Bacillus pumilus: one gene and its partners. The protein of the gene in region 1 interacts with the protein of each later gene in a pairwise test. Links are inferred from orthologs where the notes say so. Each region holds a gene or a part of one and is shown on either strand. Other genes may lie near its edges.

Region 1 (3,063 bases):
TGTCATGATTGGGAAATCACCCATGAACACATCTTGGTCTTTTACTTCTCCAGTTTCTTTGTTAATTAAACGAACTTTTACTCTTAGTGGAGCAGAGTAAGTTACATCACGTTCTTTTGATTCTGCTACAGGATACTTAGGATCCCCTAGGCTGTAATCAATGAATTCAAGAGAAAGGTTACCAGTAAAATCCTCAATTGGGGATATATCTTGAAACATCTCTCTAAGACCCTCATCAAGAAACCACTGATAAGAAGAGGTTTGAATTTCAATGAGATTTGGTAATTCTAACACTTCGCTTATGCGTGCGTAGCTTCTGCGCTGGCGGTGTCGTCCATACTGAACTAGTTGACCTGTCAACTGATTCACCCCTCAAATCATGCGTATTATATGTGTAAAAAGTATTTCAGCCTTTCAAATGTCAGTAAAGAAATACTTTTACAAGACAAAAGAAAAAAGGGTTTCTAAAATAAGAAAACCACATCCAAAAACAAATACCGATTTTATTAGTTTTCCCAAATATGCATAATTTATACAAAACAGTTGTTTTTTAAGCCTATTAAGCAAAATATACACATTGGCATTTTATAATGTTAACACAGCTAGGAAACTGCGTCAAACTTTTTTAGCTTTGATAATATAGTAGCCCTTTTTTTTCAATACAACTTCGACTTCTCCAAAGAGCTGTTCTAATTTCTCAATCGCAGATGGTCCGCCCTGCTTTTTCTGAATAACCACCCACAACTCACCTTCCGGCAATAAATGATCAGCACTTTTTTCAAAGATCGCATGTACAACTTTCTTCCCTGCCCGTATTGGGGGATTGGTCAGTATAGAGGCAAAAGCAGCTGATGAATGAACATTCGAGAACAAATCACTTTGATAGATGCGGACATTATCAACGCGATTATGTTTAGCGTTTTCCTTTGAAAGTTCGACTGCTCTTTCGTTCACATCAATCATATGAATGGTGCGGCTCGTCATTTCGTTTGCTAACGATAAGCCAATCGGTCCATAACCGCAACCGACATCTAAGATATCGCCATCCACATCAGGTTCTTCAAAAGCTTCAATTAAAAGCCTTGAACCAAAGTCGACTTCTTTCTTAGAAAACACTCCACTGTCACTTGTAAAAGTAAAGGTACGGTTTCTCAAGGTGAAGTCCCATGTCTGTTTATTGCTTTTCACTGATGGCTTTTCCGTATAATAGTGGTCACTCATGGTGAATGGACCTCCTCTGGATTCAATCGTTTCAGGAGAATAGAAAAGAAAAAGCCCGCCAGTAAAAGCGAGCTTTCCCAAAAGATTAGGCGAAGATTACTTAACTTCTACAGAAGCGCCAACTTCTTCAAGCTTAGCTTTAAGTTCTTCAGCTTCTTCTTTAGCAATACCTTCTTTAAGTGGTTTTGGAGTGTTGTCAACAAGTTCTTTAGCTTCTTTCAAGCCAAGACCAGTGATTTCACGAACCACTTTGATAACTTTGATTTTTTGGTCTCCAGCACCAGCAAGTACTAGATCAAAATCAGTTTTCTCTTCAGCAGCGGCACCACCAGCTGCAGCTACAGCTACAGGAGCAGCAGCAGTTACGCCAAATTCTTCTTCGATTGCTTTTACTAAGTCGTTTAACTCAAGTACAGTTGCTTCTTTAACTGAAGCAATGATTTCTTCGATATTTAAAGCCATTTGTAATTCCTCCATTTTAAGTTTTTTACGTTAAGTACGCATTAAGCGCCTTGTTCTTCTTTTTGATCTGCAACTGCTTTAGTAGCAAGAGCAAGGTTACGAACTGGAGCTTGAAGAACGCTAAGCAACATAGATAGTAAGCCTTCGCGAGACGGAAGTTCCGCAAGAGCCTTCACTTCTTCTACAGTCGCTACGTTTCCTTCGATGACACCAGCTTTGATTTCTAAAGCTTCGTGGCTTTTCGCAAATTCGTTGATGATTTTCGCAGGTGCGATAACATCTTCGTTACTGAATGCGATAGCGTTTGGACCTGTTAAGAAATCGTTTAAACCTGTTAGTTCAACTTGTTCAACTGCACGGCGAGTCAAAGTGTTTTTGTAAACTTTGAATTCTACGCCAGCGTCACGAAGCTGTTTACGAAGTTCAGTCACTTCAGAAACTGAAAGACCGCGGTAATCTACAATTACAGTAGACATACTGTCTTTAAATTTAGAAGTAATTTCATCAACGACAACTTTTTTTGTATCGATTGCATTGCTCATGGTTACACCTCCTGTACATTGTTTGTGTAACACTTATACCGATCAGGCCATCACGTTCCTAACGAACGGTTCTCCATATAAAAAGCCTCCATTAAGACATGGAGGCTGTATATACAAGCATACGTTAACGTAAGACTGTGACATATACACCTCGGCGGGTTAATTAAGCCATAAGGCCCCTGCTGTCTACGGTATAAATGGACATATTCTATTTTACAACATTTTGATATTATCAAAATGATTGTGATAAGTCAAGATTTATTTTGCAGAGAAAGAAGATGGATCCACTTTCACACCAGGGCCCATAGTAGATGTAACAGAAACGTTTTTCACGTATACACCTTTAGCCGCTGCAGGTTTTGCTTTAAGGATTGTGTCATAGATTGTTGCAAAGTTCTCAACAAGCTTTTCGTCCTCGAAAGAAACCTTTCCGATTGGCGCGTGGATGTTACCAGCTTTATCAACGCGGTATTCTACTTTACCAGCTTTGATTTCATTGATTGCTTTTTCTACTTCAAATGTAACAGTTCCTGTTTTAGGGTTTGGCATAAGACCTTTTGGTCCAAGTACACGACCGATCTTACCAACTTCACCCATCATGTCAGGTGTTGCAACGATTACATCGAAATCGAACCAGCCTTGTTGGATTTTAGTGATGTAATCAGAATCTCCAACGTAGTCTGCTCCAGCAGCTTCTGCTTCTTTTGCTTTTTCGCCTTTAGCGAACACAAGAACGCGTTGAGTTTTACCAGTTCCGTTAGGAAGTACAACTGCACCGCGGATTTGTTGGTCGTTTTTACGAGGGTCTACGCCCAAACGAAAAGCAACTTCTACAGTC
Region 2 (4,080 bases), 2.5 Mb from region 1 along the record:
TTCGCATTTTTCACTTGTACTTTTGATTTTGATTCAAGTTTGCCTTGATTCTCTTTGTGCATATGTAATGCTTCTTCTCTTAATGACATGTGATGAACACTCCTTCAAGTGGAAAATGATTTAATGAATTGCTAAGTTGATAAGCACATACTGGCAGTTTTAAATACACAGAATCTTTAAAATGATAACACAATAGGTGAATTTGTAAAACATATTCAAGCGATTTGTCATCATTTAATCACAACGTTTTGTTCACCGAGCAGCTCTTTTAACTGGAAAATGACAGCATGATCTGCATGAACTTTGTATGCATCTGGAAGTCTCACTGTCTTTTTTTGCTTCTCATAATACAAATAGACATCTGCTTCTCCGCTGTGCATCGAGATCACCCGCTTTACTTGCTCTAGCAGCTCCTGCGTATGATTTTCTTCTTTCACCCGAATGTAGACAGACTCTTTTCTTTGTGTGCCCATCTCTTCAAGCAGAACGGCTTCTTGCACGATGATCTGGCTGCTGTCATTTCTGACATCTATTCTGCCTTCAACATAAAGCATGGCGCCCTCCTCAAGTAAGGGGGACAGCTTTCTAAATTGCTCTGGAAAGACGACGCCTTCCATTTCTCCCGTTTCATCCCCAAATGTGATAAATGCCATCGATTGTCCATTTTTTGTTCGAATCGATTTCACTTTTGTCAAAAGACCACCCATTGAGACCTTTCGCTTTATATAGGAAGAAAGTCTGATGATGTCCACTGCACCATTCTCTCTTAAGCGATCTCGGTACGCTTGTACAGGATGATTTGATAAATATAGTCCAAGTGCCTCTTTTTCAAATTGCAGGAGATCGACAAGCGGCAATTCTTCTATCTCCGCATATTTTGGCTTAATGGAGAAGGTTGTATCCCCCAGAAAGTCGAGCTGATCATCTGGATTTAAAAATGACACGTGGTCTAATGCAATATCTATTGATGCCAATAACGAAGCACGATTTGGATAAAGCTCATCCATCGCCCCTGAAAAAATGAGCGCTTCAATCGTTTTTCGGTTGACACTCTTTGCTGATACTCTTGCGCAAAAATCAAATAAATCTTCAAACGGCTTTTCCTGTCTTGCCCTGTATATATCCTTTACAGCTGACACTCCGACATTTTTGATCGCTCTTAAGCTGTAGCGGATCTCCCCTTTTTCAACCGTAAATGGAAATTCACTCTTATTAATAGAAGGCTTCAACACAGATATCCCTTTTTCCTTTGCCTCATAGAAATATTGAGCGACTTTGTCTTCATTTCCAATCACACTCGTTAAAAGTCCGCACATAAAATATAACGGATAATGCGCTTTTAAGTAAGCAAGCTGAAAGCCAATCATGCTATATGCAACAGCATGGCTTCTATTAAAACCATAGTTTGCAAATTTGACGATTAAGTCATAAACGTCATTTGCAATGTTAACAGGATACTCCTTTTTTAGGCATCCTTCAACAAAATGGCTCCGCTCTTCATCAAGGACCTTTTTATCCTTCTTCGAAACAGCTCTTCTTAATAGATCTGCCTCGCCAAGCTGAAAGCCTGCCATCTTCGCTGCAATCAGCATAATTTGCTCCTGATAGACGATGACCCCATATGTGTCTTTTAAAATGTCATATAAATCAGGATGCGGGTAAGAGACCTTGACTCTGCCGTGCTTTCGGTCGATAAAAAGCGGGATATTCTCCATTGGACCTGGGCGATAGAGGGCATTGACTGCCACGATGTCTTCTAAACTAGAGGGCTTAAGGCGTCTCAGCACCTGACGCATCCCTTGTGATTCAAGCTGGAAAATCCCAGTCGTATCTCCCGCTGATAACAATTCAAATGTTTTCTGATCTTCATATGAAATGTCACTAAAGTTAATGTGGACGTTTTCCTGTCTTTCAATCTGGTTTTTAATGGATTCAATTAAGGTTAAGTTTCTTAGTCCTAAGAAATCCATCTTTAAAAGCCCAAGATCTTCTAAATAATTCATCGCATACTGCGTTAAATACACACCATCATGACCGTCTTGAATAGGAACAATCTCTGTCAGCGGCTCCTCGCTCAGCACAACGCCGGCTGCATGTGTCGAGGTATGTCTTGGCAAGCCTTCTACCTTTAAAGCAGTTTGAAAGACTTGCCTGAGCTCTTCGGACTGCTGGAGCATTGCTTTTAATTCAGGAGATGCAGCTAGCGCTTCTTTCAGCGTCGTTCCTGGCTTTGATGGAATCAGCTTTGCAAGACGGTCCGCTGCCTTTGAATCAATCCCCATCACACGCCCGACATCTCTTAAGGCTGCTTTTGCTGCAAGTGTTCCAAACGTGACAATTTGCGCCACATGCATGTCTCCGTATTTGTCTTTTACATAAGAAATGATTTCATCTCTTCTCGTATCGGGGAAATCAATATCAATATCAGGCATACTGATTCGCTCAGGATTTAAGAAACGCTCAAATAACAGGCCGTGACGGAGCGGATCAACATCCGTAATAAACAGTACATAGGCAACAAGTGAACCTGCTGCCGATCCCCGGCCCGGCCCTGTGACAATGCCTTGGTCATGGGCATACTTCATAAAATCCCACACGATGAGAAAATAATCACTGAAATTCATTTTTTGGATAATGCTCAGTTCGTACTCAAGTCTTTTCACATACGCGTCATTTGAAGCAATCTTTCTTTGCTTCATCCCTTCTACACACACTTTGCGTAAAAACTGATCTGCTGTTGATTGATCAGGGGTCGGATAGGATGGGAGTTTTGTCTGCCCAAGATTTAAATCGACTTCACAGCGGTCTGCGATCTCCACCGTTCTTGATAGCAGCTCCGTATCCTGCGTATACCATTCCTTCATTTCTTCAAAGGTTCTGAAATGCTTTTCTGCTCGGTCTTCCTCAACCTCAGGCAGCTGCTGCCCTGCTTTAATAGCCTTTAAACACATATAGGCCGTTTTGTCTTCCAGGTTGATGTAGTGGACATCTCCTGTCGCAACAAGAGGAATGTCGGCACTTTTTGAGACGTCCCTCAGTTTACCGGCAAGCGATTCGTCTTGCTGAAATGGCTGAAGTGCGATGTATACATGTCCCTCACCGAAAATATGTTTCAATTGTTTCGCCGCATCATGCGCTTCTTCTAGCTGATCATGCTGAAGCAGCGTTTCAATGTAACCAGAAACGCCTGGTGTCATGGCAATGAGCCCGCGGTGGTAGCTTTTCAGCCATTTCTCTTTCAGTCCAGCTTTTGATTTTGATTTCAGCACACTGCTGATCTTGATCAAATTTTGGTAGCCTTCATTGTTTTTGGCAAGGAGTACCAAGGGATAAGCCTCTGTCTCTTGTTCATCTATGAAGACAGAAGCTGTTAAACCGATGACAGGCTTGATGCCATGTTTTTTACATTCCTTATAAAATTCAACCGTTCCATACATCACATGGTCATCGGTAAGAGCGAGCGCCTTGCAGCCAAGTTCTTTCGCTTTCAGCACGAGCTCCTTTACTTTTGCTGCACTGCTTAATAAGCTGTATCCACTGTGGACCTGAAGATGAACATAAGACATGCTTAATCCACTCCTTTCGTCTAAAGTCATTCTTTCATTATAAAACGCGATGCGATGAGAAACAAATGTTCTTTCTTTTCTGTCCGTTCATACTTGTCCCGCACGCACCATATATTGAATAGAGTGAGGTGGACAAAATGGATGTGAAGGAAGCTTTTATTCCAAATTTTATTAGCTGTTATTTTATTGCACTTGGGGTCATTTTGGGTGGTGCCATTATAGGCGGTGTTGGTGCTTATTTGTCCGGTCAGCCGCCTTTATCCATTATTACGAGTCTTGCCAACCGTTTAAAGATTTGGGCGCTTGTCGCAGCTATCGGCGGAACGTTTGATGCTGTTTATAGCTTTGAAAGAGGTATTTTTGAAGGGAACACGCGTGATATTTTCAAGCAGATTTTATTAATTGTCTCTGCCATGGGCGGTGCGCAAACGGGTTATCTTATTATCACGTGGCTCACACAGGAGCATGTGTCATCATGAGGGTGCCGGAGCTGTACAAACGTCCAGGCTGGCAG
Region 3 (3,118 bases), 100 kb from region 1 along the record:
AAAGCTCAAGTAATTCTTCTACTTCGCTCATTCGATTTTCTGCGGCAAGCTGAACAAGAATGCCATAGGCCACTTTTTGACCATGTAACATATGGTGCGTTTCCTCAATAAACGTCAATCCGTTATGGATGGCGTGGGCTCCTGCCATTCTTCCGTAGCGTCCTCCGTAGCCGCCGACCGTGCCAGCTAATGTAATAATGGTATCCGTTACATCTGCAAATGCTTGCGAAAGCTGACCCGTTTGCAAGCTGTGGACAGCTTCTTCGCTATGGGAAACAAGAATATCCCTCACGTATACCGCCTGTTTTAGTGCTGCATGCACCATGAGCGGCAAGGAATCCTTTGCATTTCGAATAATGGCTTCCGCTTCATACCATTTGGCCAGCGTATCTCCAATCCCACTTTGAAGGTAGGAAAGAGGAGACGAGAGCAAAAATGTATGATCAATGAGGGTGAGGTAGCTGGACCGCTTATGGTAATCGACTCTCATGAAATTCCCCTTTTCATCGTAAATGACGCTAAGAGGTGTAGATGCAGCACATGTCCCCGGGATGGTTGGAACCATGATCACTTCAATTTGAAGAGCCTCTGCTACTGACTTGGCGGTGTCTAAAATCGTGCCGCCTCCGATCCCGATTATCACATCTGCCTCTTGCAGTTCTTCCGCGATTCGAGTGATGGCATTGGGTGAACTGTATCCTTTGTGCTGAACAACAGGCCAATATGGCGGAAGTTTTGTGTACTGTGAAAAAGCATGAAATGAATCATATCCCGTCACGACAGCGGGCGACTGGAAGGATGGAGAAACAAGTGAATCGAGTTCATGATAAATGCCTTTTTGAGAAATAAATTGGTTTGGACCGCTTCTGACGATATCTTCTGGCTGGATCATTGCGTTCTGCTCCTTTACAACATCATATTTCATAAATCATCTCATTTTACTGAAAGTTCTGTCAAATATGAGAAGAAAGACCCTTCCGTTTTATGGAATTGAGCCGCTGTCATTGCCTTTAGGTATGTATTTCCTGTATGATAAAGAACGGTATGTTCTCATTAAATTTAAGAGGTGTTTATATATATGGAAAAACAATATCGTGTCTTACTTTACTATCAATATGTCCCCATCGAGGACCCAGAGACGTTTACAGCAGAGCATCTAGCATTCTGTAAGGAGCTTGGTTTGTTAGGTCGTATCCTTATCTCAGCAGAAGGCATAAACGGAACGGTTTCTGGTACCATTGAGCAAACGGACAAGTACATGCAAGCATTAAAGGAAGATCCGCGCTTTGCGTCTATGCCGATCAAAATTGACGAAGCAGACGGTCATGCGTTTAAAAAAATGCACGTCCGCCATCGAAATGAACTAGTGAATCTGAGCCTTGAAGATGATGTGAACCCGTTAGAATTAACAGGTAAGCATCTTAGCCCGGTTGAATTTTACGAGCAAATGCAATCACCTGATACCGTTGTGATAGATGCACGTAATGATTACGAGTTTGATGTCGGCCACTTTAGAGGGGCAGTTCGTCCTGATATTGAGACATTCCGCGAATTACCGGAGTGGATTCGTGACAATAAAGAGATTCTTGAAGGGAAAAAAATCCTGACGTATTGCACAGGCGGCGTACGCTGTGAGAAATTCTCAGGCTGGTTAAAGCGTGAAGGCTTTGAAGATGTCTCTCAGCTTGACGGCGGAATAGTCACGTATGGAAAAGATCCAGAAGTTCAAGGGAAGCTTTGGGATGGTCAATGCTATGTGTTTGATACTCGTTTAACAGTGCCCGTGAATCAAACAGAGCATGTGGTTGTCGGAAAAGATTTCTTCACTGGTGAGCCTTGCGAGCGTTATGTGAACTGTGCAAATCCTGCATGTAACCGCAAAATGATTGCAACAGAAGAAAGCGAGCATAAATATATGCGCAGCTGCAGCCATGAATGTCGTACAAGTGAACGTAACCTTTATGTGAAACAGCACAACCTGTCTGAAGAAGAAGTGCAAGAAAGACTAGCTGTGATTGAACAAGAACAAGCGATCTCACAAGGATAGAGGGAACCCCCTTTATCCTTTTTTTCTATTCATGATAGGGCTCAGAAGGAAGAGGGATTCATTTCCTCTTTCTTTTTTGTTTTGTTTTTTTCAAAATAAGGGTAAAGGTAGTTATTCAGTCTAATAGATTGCATCATTGAAAAAGCGCTTTCTTAAGAAATAAGCATGTTCGACTATTTCAGAAAATGGAGAATTGAGAGATAATAAAACAGGCGAAAAAATGAACAAAGGTAAATATTTAGTTGAAGAAATATTTGTCAATTGAATGAAAAGTGAGCTGCAATGAAAGAAAGGTGCTTACTTGGGCACATGCTTTGTAATTTAATCGAAAGGTGTTATGAACATGAATCATTTACATCGTAGAATGGGAACTTTCGCTTTAATGATGGTAGGTCTTGGCTCAATCATTGGTTCAGGATGGCTATTCGGTGCTTGGCGTGCCGCTCAAATTGCCGGCCCTGCGGCTATTTTATCCTGGTTGATTGGGATGGTTGTGATTTTATTTATCGCTTTGTCTTATAGTGAACTCGGATCGATGTTTCCAGAGGCAGGGGGAATGGTGAAATATACGCAATATTCACACGGCTCTTTTATCGGGTTTATTGCCGCTTGGGCAAACTGGATCGCCATTGTCTCCGTCATTCCGGTTGAGGCGGTGGCTTCTGTCCAGTATATGAGTTCGTGGCCTTGGGAATGGGCAAAGTGGACAAGCCATTTGGTCACAAAAGGGGTGTTGACGACAGAAGGGCTCATGGTCGCCAGTGTGCTTCTTGTGATTTACTTTCTGCTCAATTATTGGACAGTAGGGTTATTTTCAAAAGCCAATACATTCATTACCGTGTTTAAAATTGTCATTCCAGGATTAACAATTGGTGCGCTCTTATTCGTAGGTTTTCATAGTGAGAATTTTACTTCGGGAACAAGTATTGCCCCTAACGGCTGGGCGAGTGTGCTGACAGCTGTTGCGACATCAGGAATTGTGTTTGCCTTCAATGGCTTCCAAAGCCCGATTAATATGGCGGGTGAGGCGAAAAATCCAGGCCGATCAATTCCGATTGCTATTGTTGGATC

The links.
Region 2: the proteins of rplL (region 1) and dnaE interact in binary tests that used the Escherichia coli proteins (3 or more experiments, as listed by UniProt). The link is inferred for Bacillus pumilus from one-to-one orthologs.
Region 3: the proteins of rplL (region 1) and trhO interact in binary tests that used the Escherichia coli proteins (3 or more experiments, as listed by UniProt). The link is inferred for Bacillus pumilus from one-to-one orthologs.

The regions. Positions count from the first base shown.
Region 1 is NZ_LT906438.1:122,382-125,444, reverse strand. Bases 1-2,907 are described here. They hold rplL (50S ribosomal protein L7/L12), read right to left. Parts: upstream 1,684-2,907; coding sequence 1,318-1,683; downstream 1-1,317. Other genes in these bases: rplA (50S ribosomal protein L1), read right to left, coding at 2,484-2,907; rplJ (50S ribosomal protein L10), read right to left, coding at 1,725-2,225; CKW02_RS00685 (class I SAM-dependent methyltransferase), read right to left, coding at 616-1,221; rpoB (DNA-directed RNA polymerase subunit beta), read right to left, coding at 1-360. Outside these bases: more of rplA, read right to left, coding at 2,908-3,063. UniProt on the Escherichia coli protein: The binding site for several of the GTPase factors involved in protein synthesis (IF-2, EF-Tu, EF-G and RF3). Is thus essential for accurate translation.
Region 2 is NZ_LT906438.1:2,609,649-2,613,728, forward strand. What follows is about bases 31-3,954. They hold dnaE (DNA polymerase III subunit alpha), read right to left. Parts: upstream 3,567-3,954; coding sequence 231-3,566; downstream 31-230. Other genes in these bases: ystJ (NADP-dependent malic enzyme), read right to left, coding at 31-89; ytrH (sporulation membrane protein YtrH), read left to right, coding at 3,704-3,954. Also shown: more of ystJ, read right to left, coding at 1-30; more of ytrH, read left to right, coding at 3,955-4,045; sporulation membrane protein YtrI, read left to right, coding at 4,042-4,080. UniProt on the Escherichia coli protein: DNA polymerase III is a complex, multichain enzyme responsible for most of the replicative synthesis in bacteria. This DNA polymerase also exhibits 3' to 5' exonuclease activity. The alpha chain is the DNA polymerase catalytic subunit.
Region 3 is NZ_LT906438.1:226,642-229,759, forward strand. Bases 101-3,062 are described here. They hold trhO (oxygen-dependent tRNA uridine(34) hydroxylase TrhO), read left to right. Parts: upstream 101-1,078; coding sequence 1,079-2,047; downstream 2,048-3,062. Other genes in these bases: CKW02_RS01335 (iron-containing alcohol dehydrogenase family protein), read right to left, coding at 101-889; CKW02_RS01345 (glutamate/serine transporter AimA), read left to right, coding at 2,391-3,062. Outside these bases: more of CKW02_RS01335, read right to left, coding at 1-100; more of CKW02_RS01345, read left to right, coding at 3,063-3,118. UniProt on the Escherichia coli protein: Catalyzes oxygen-dependent 5-hydroxyuridine (ho5U) modification at position 34 in tRNAs, the first step in 5-carboxymethoxyuridine (cmo5U) biosynthesis.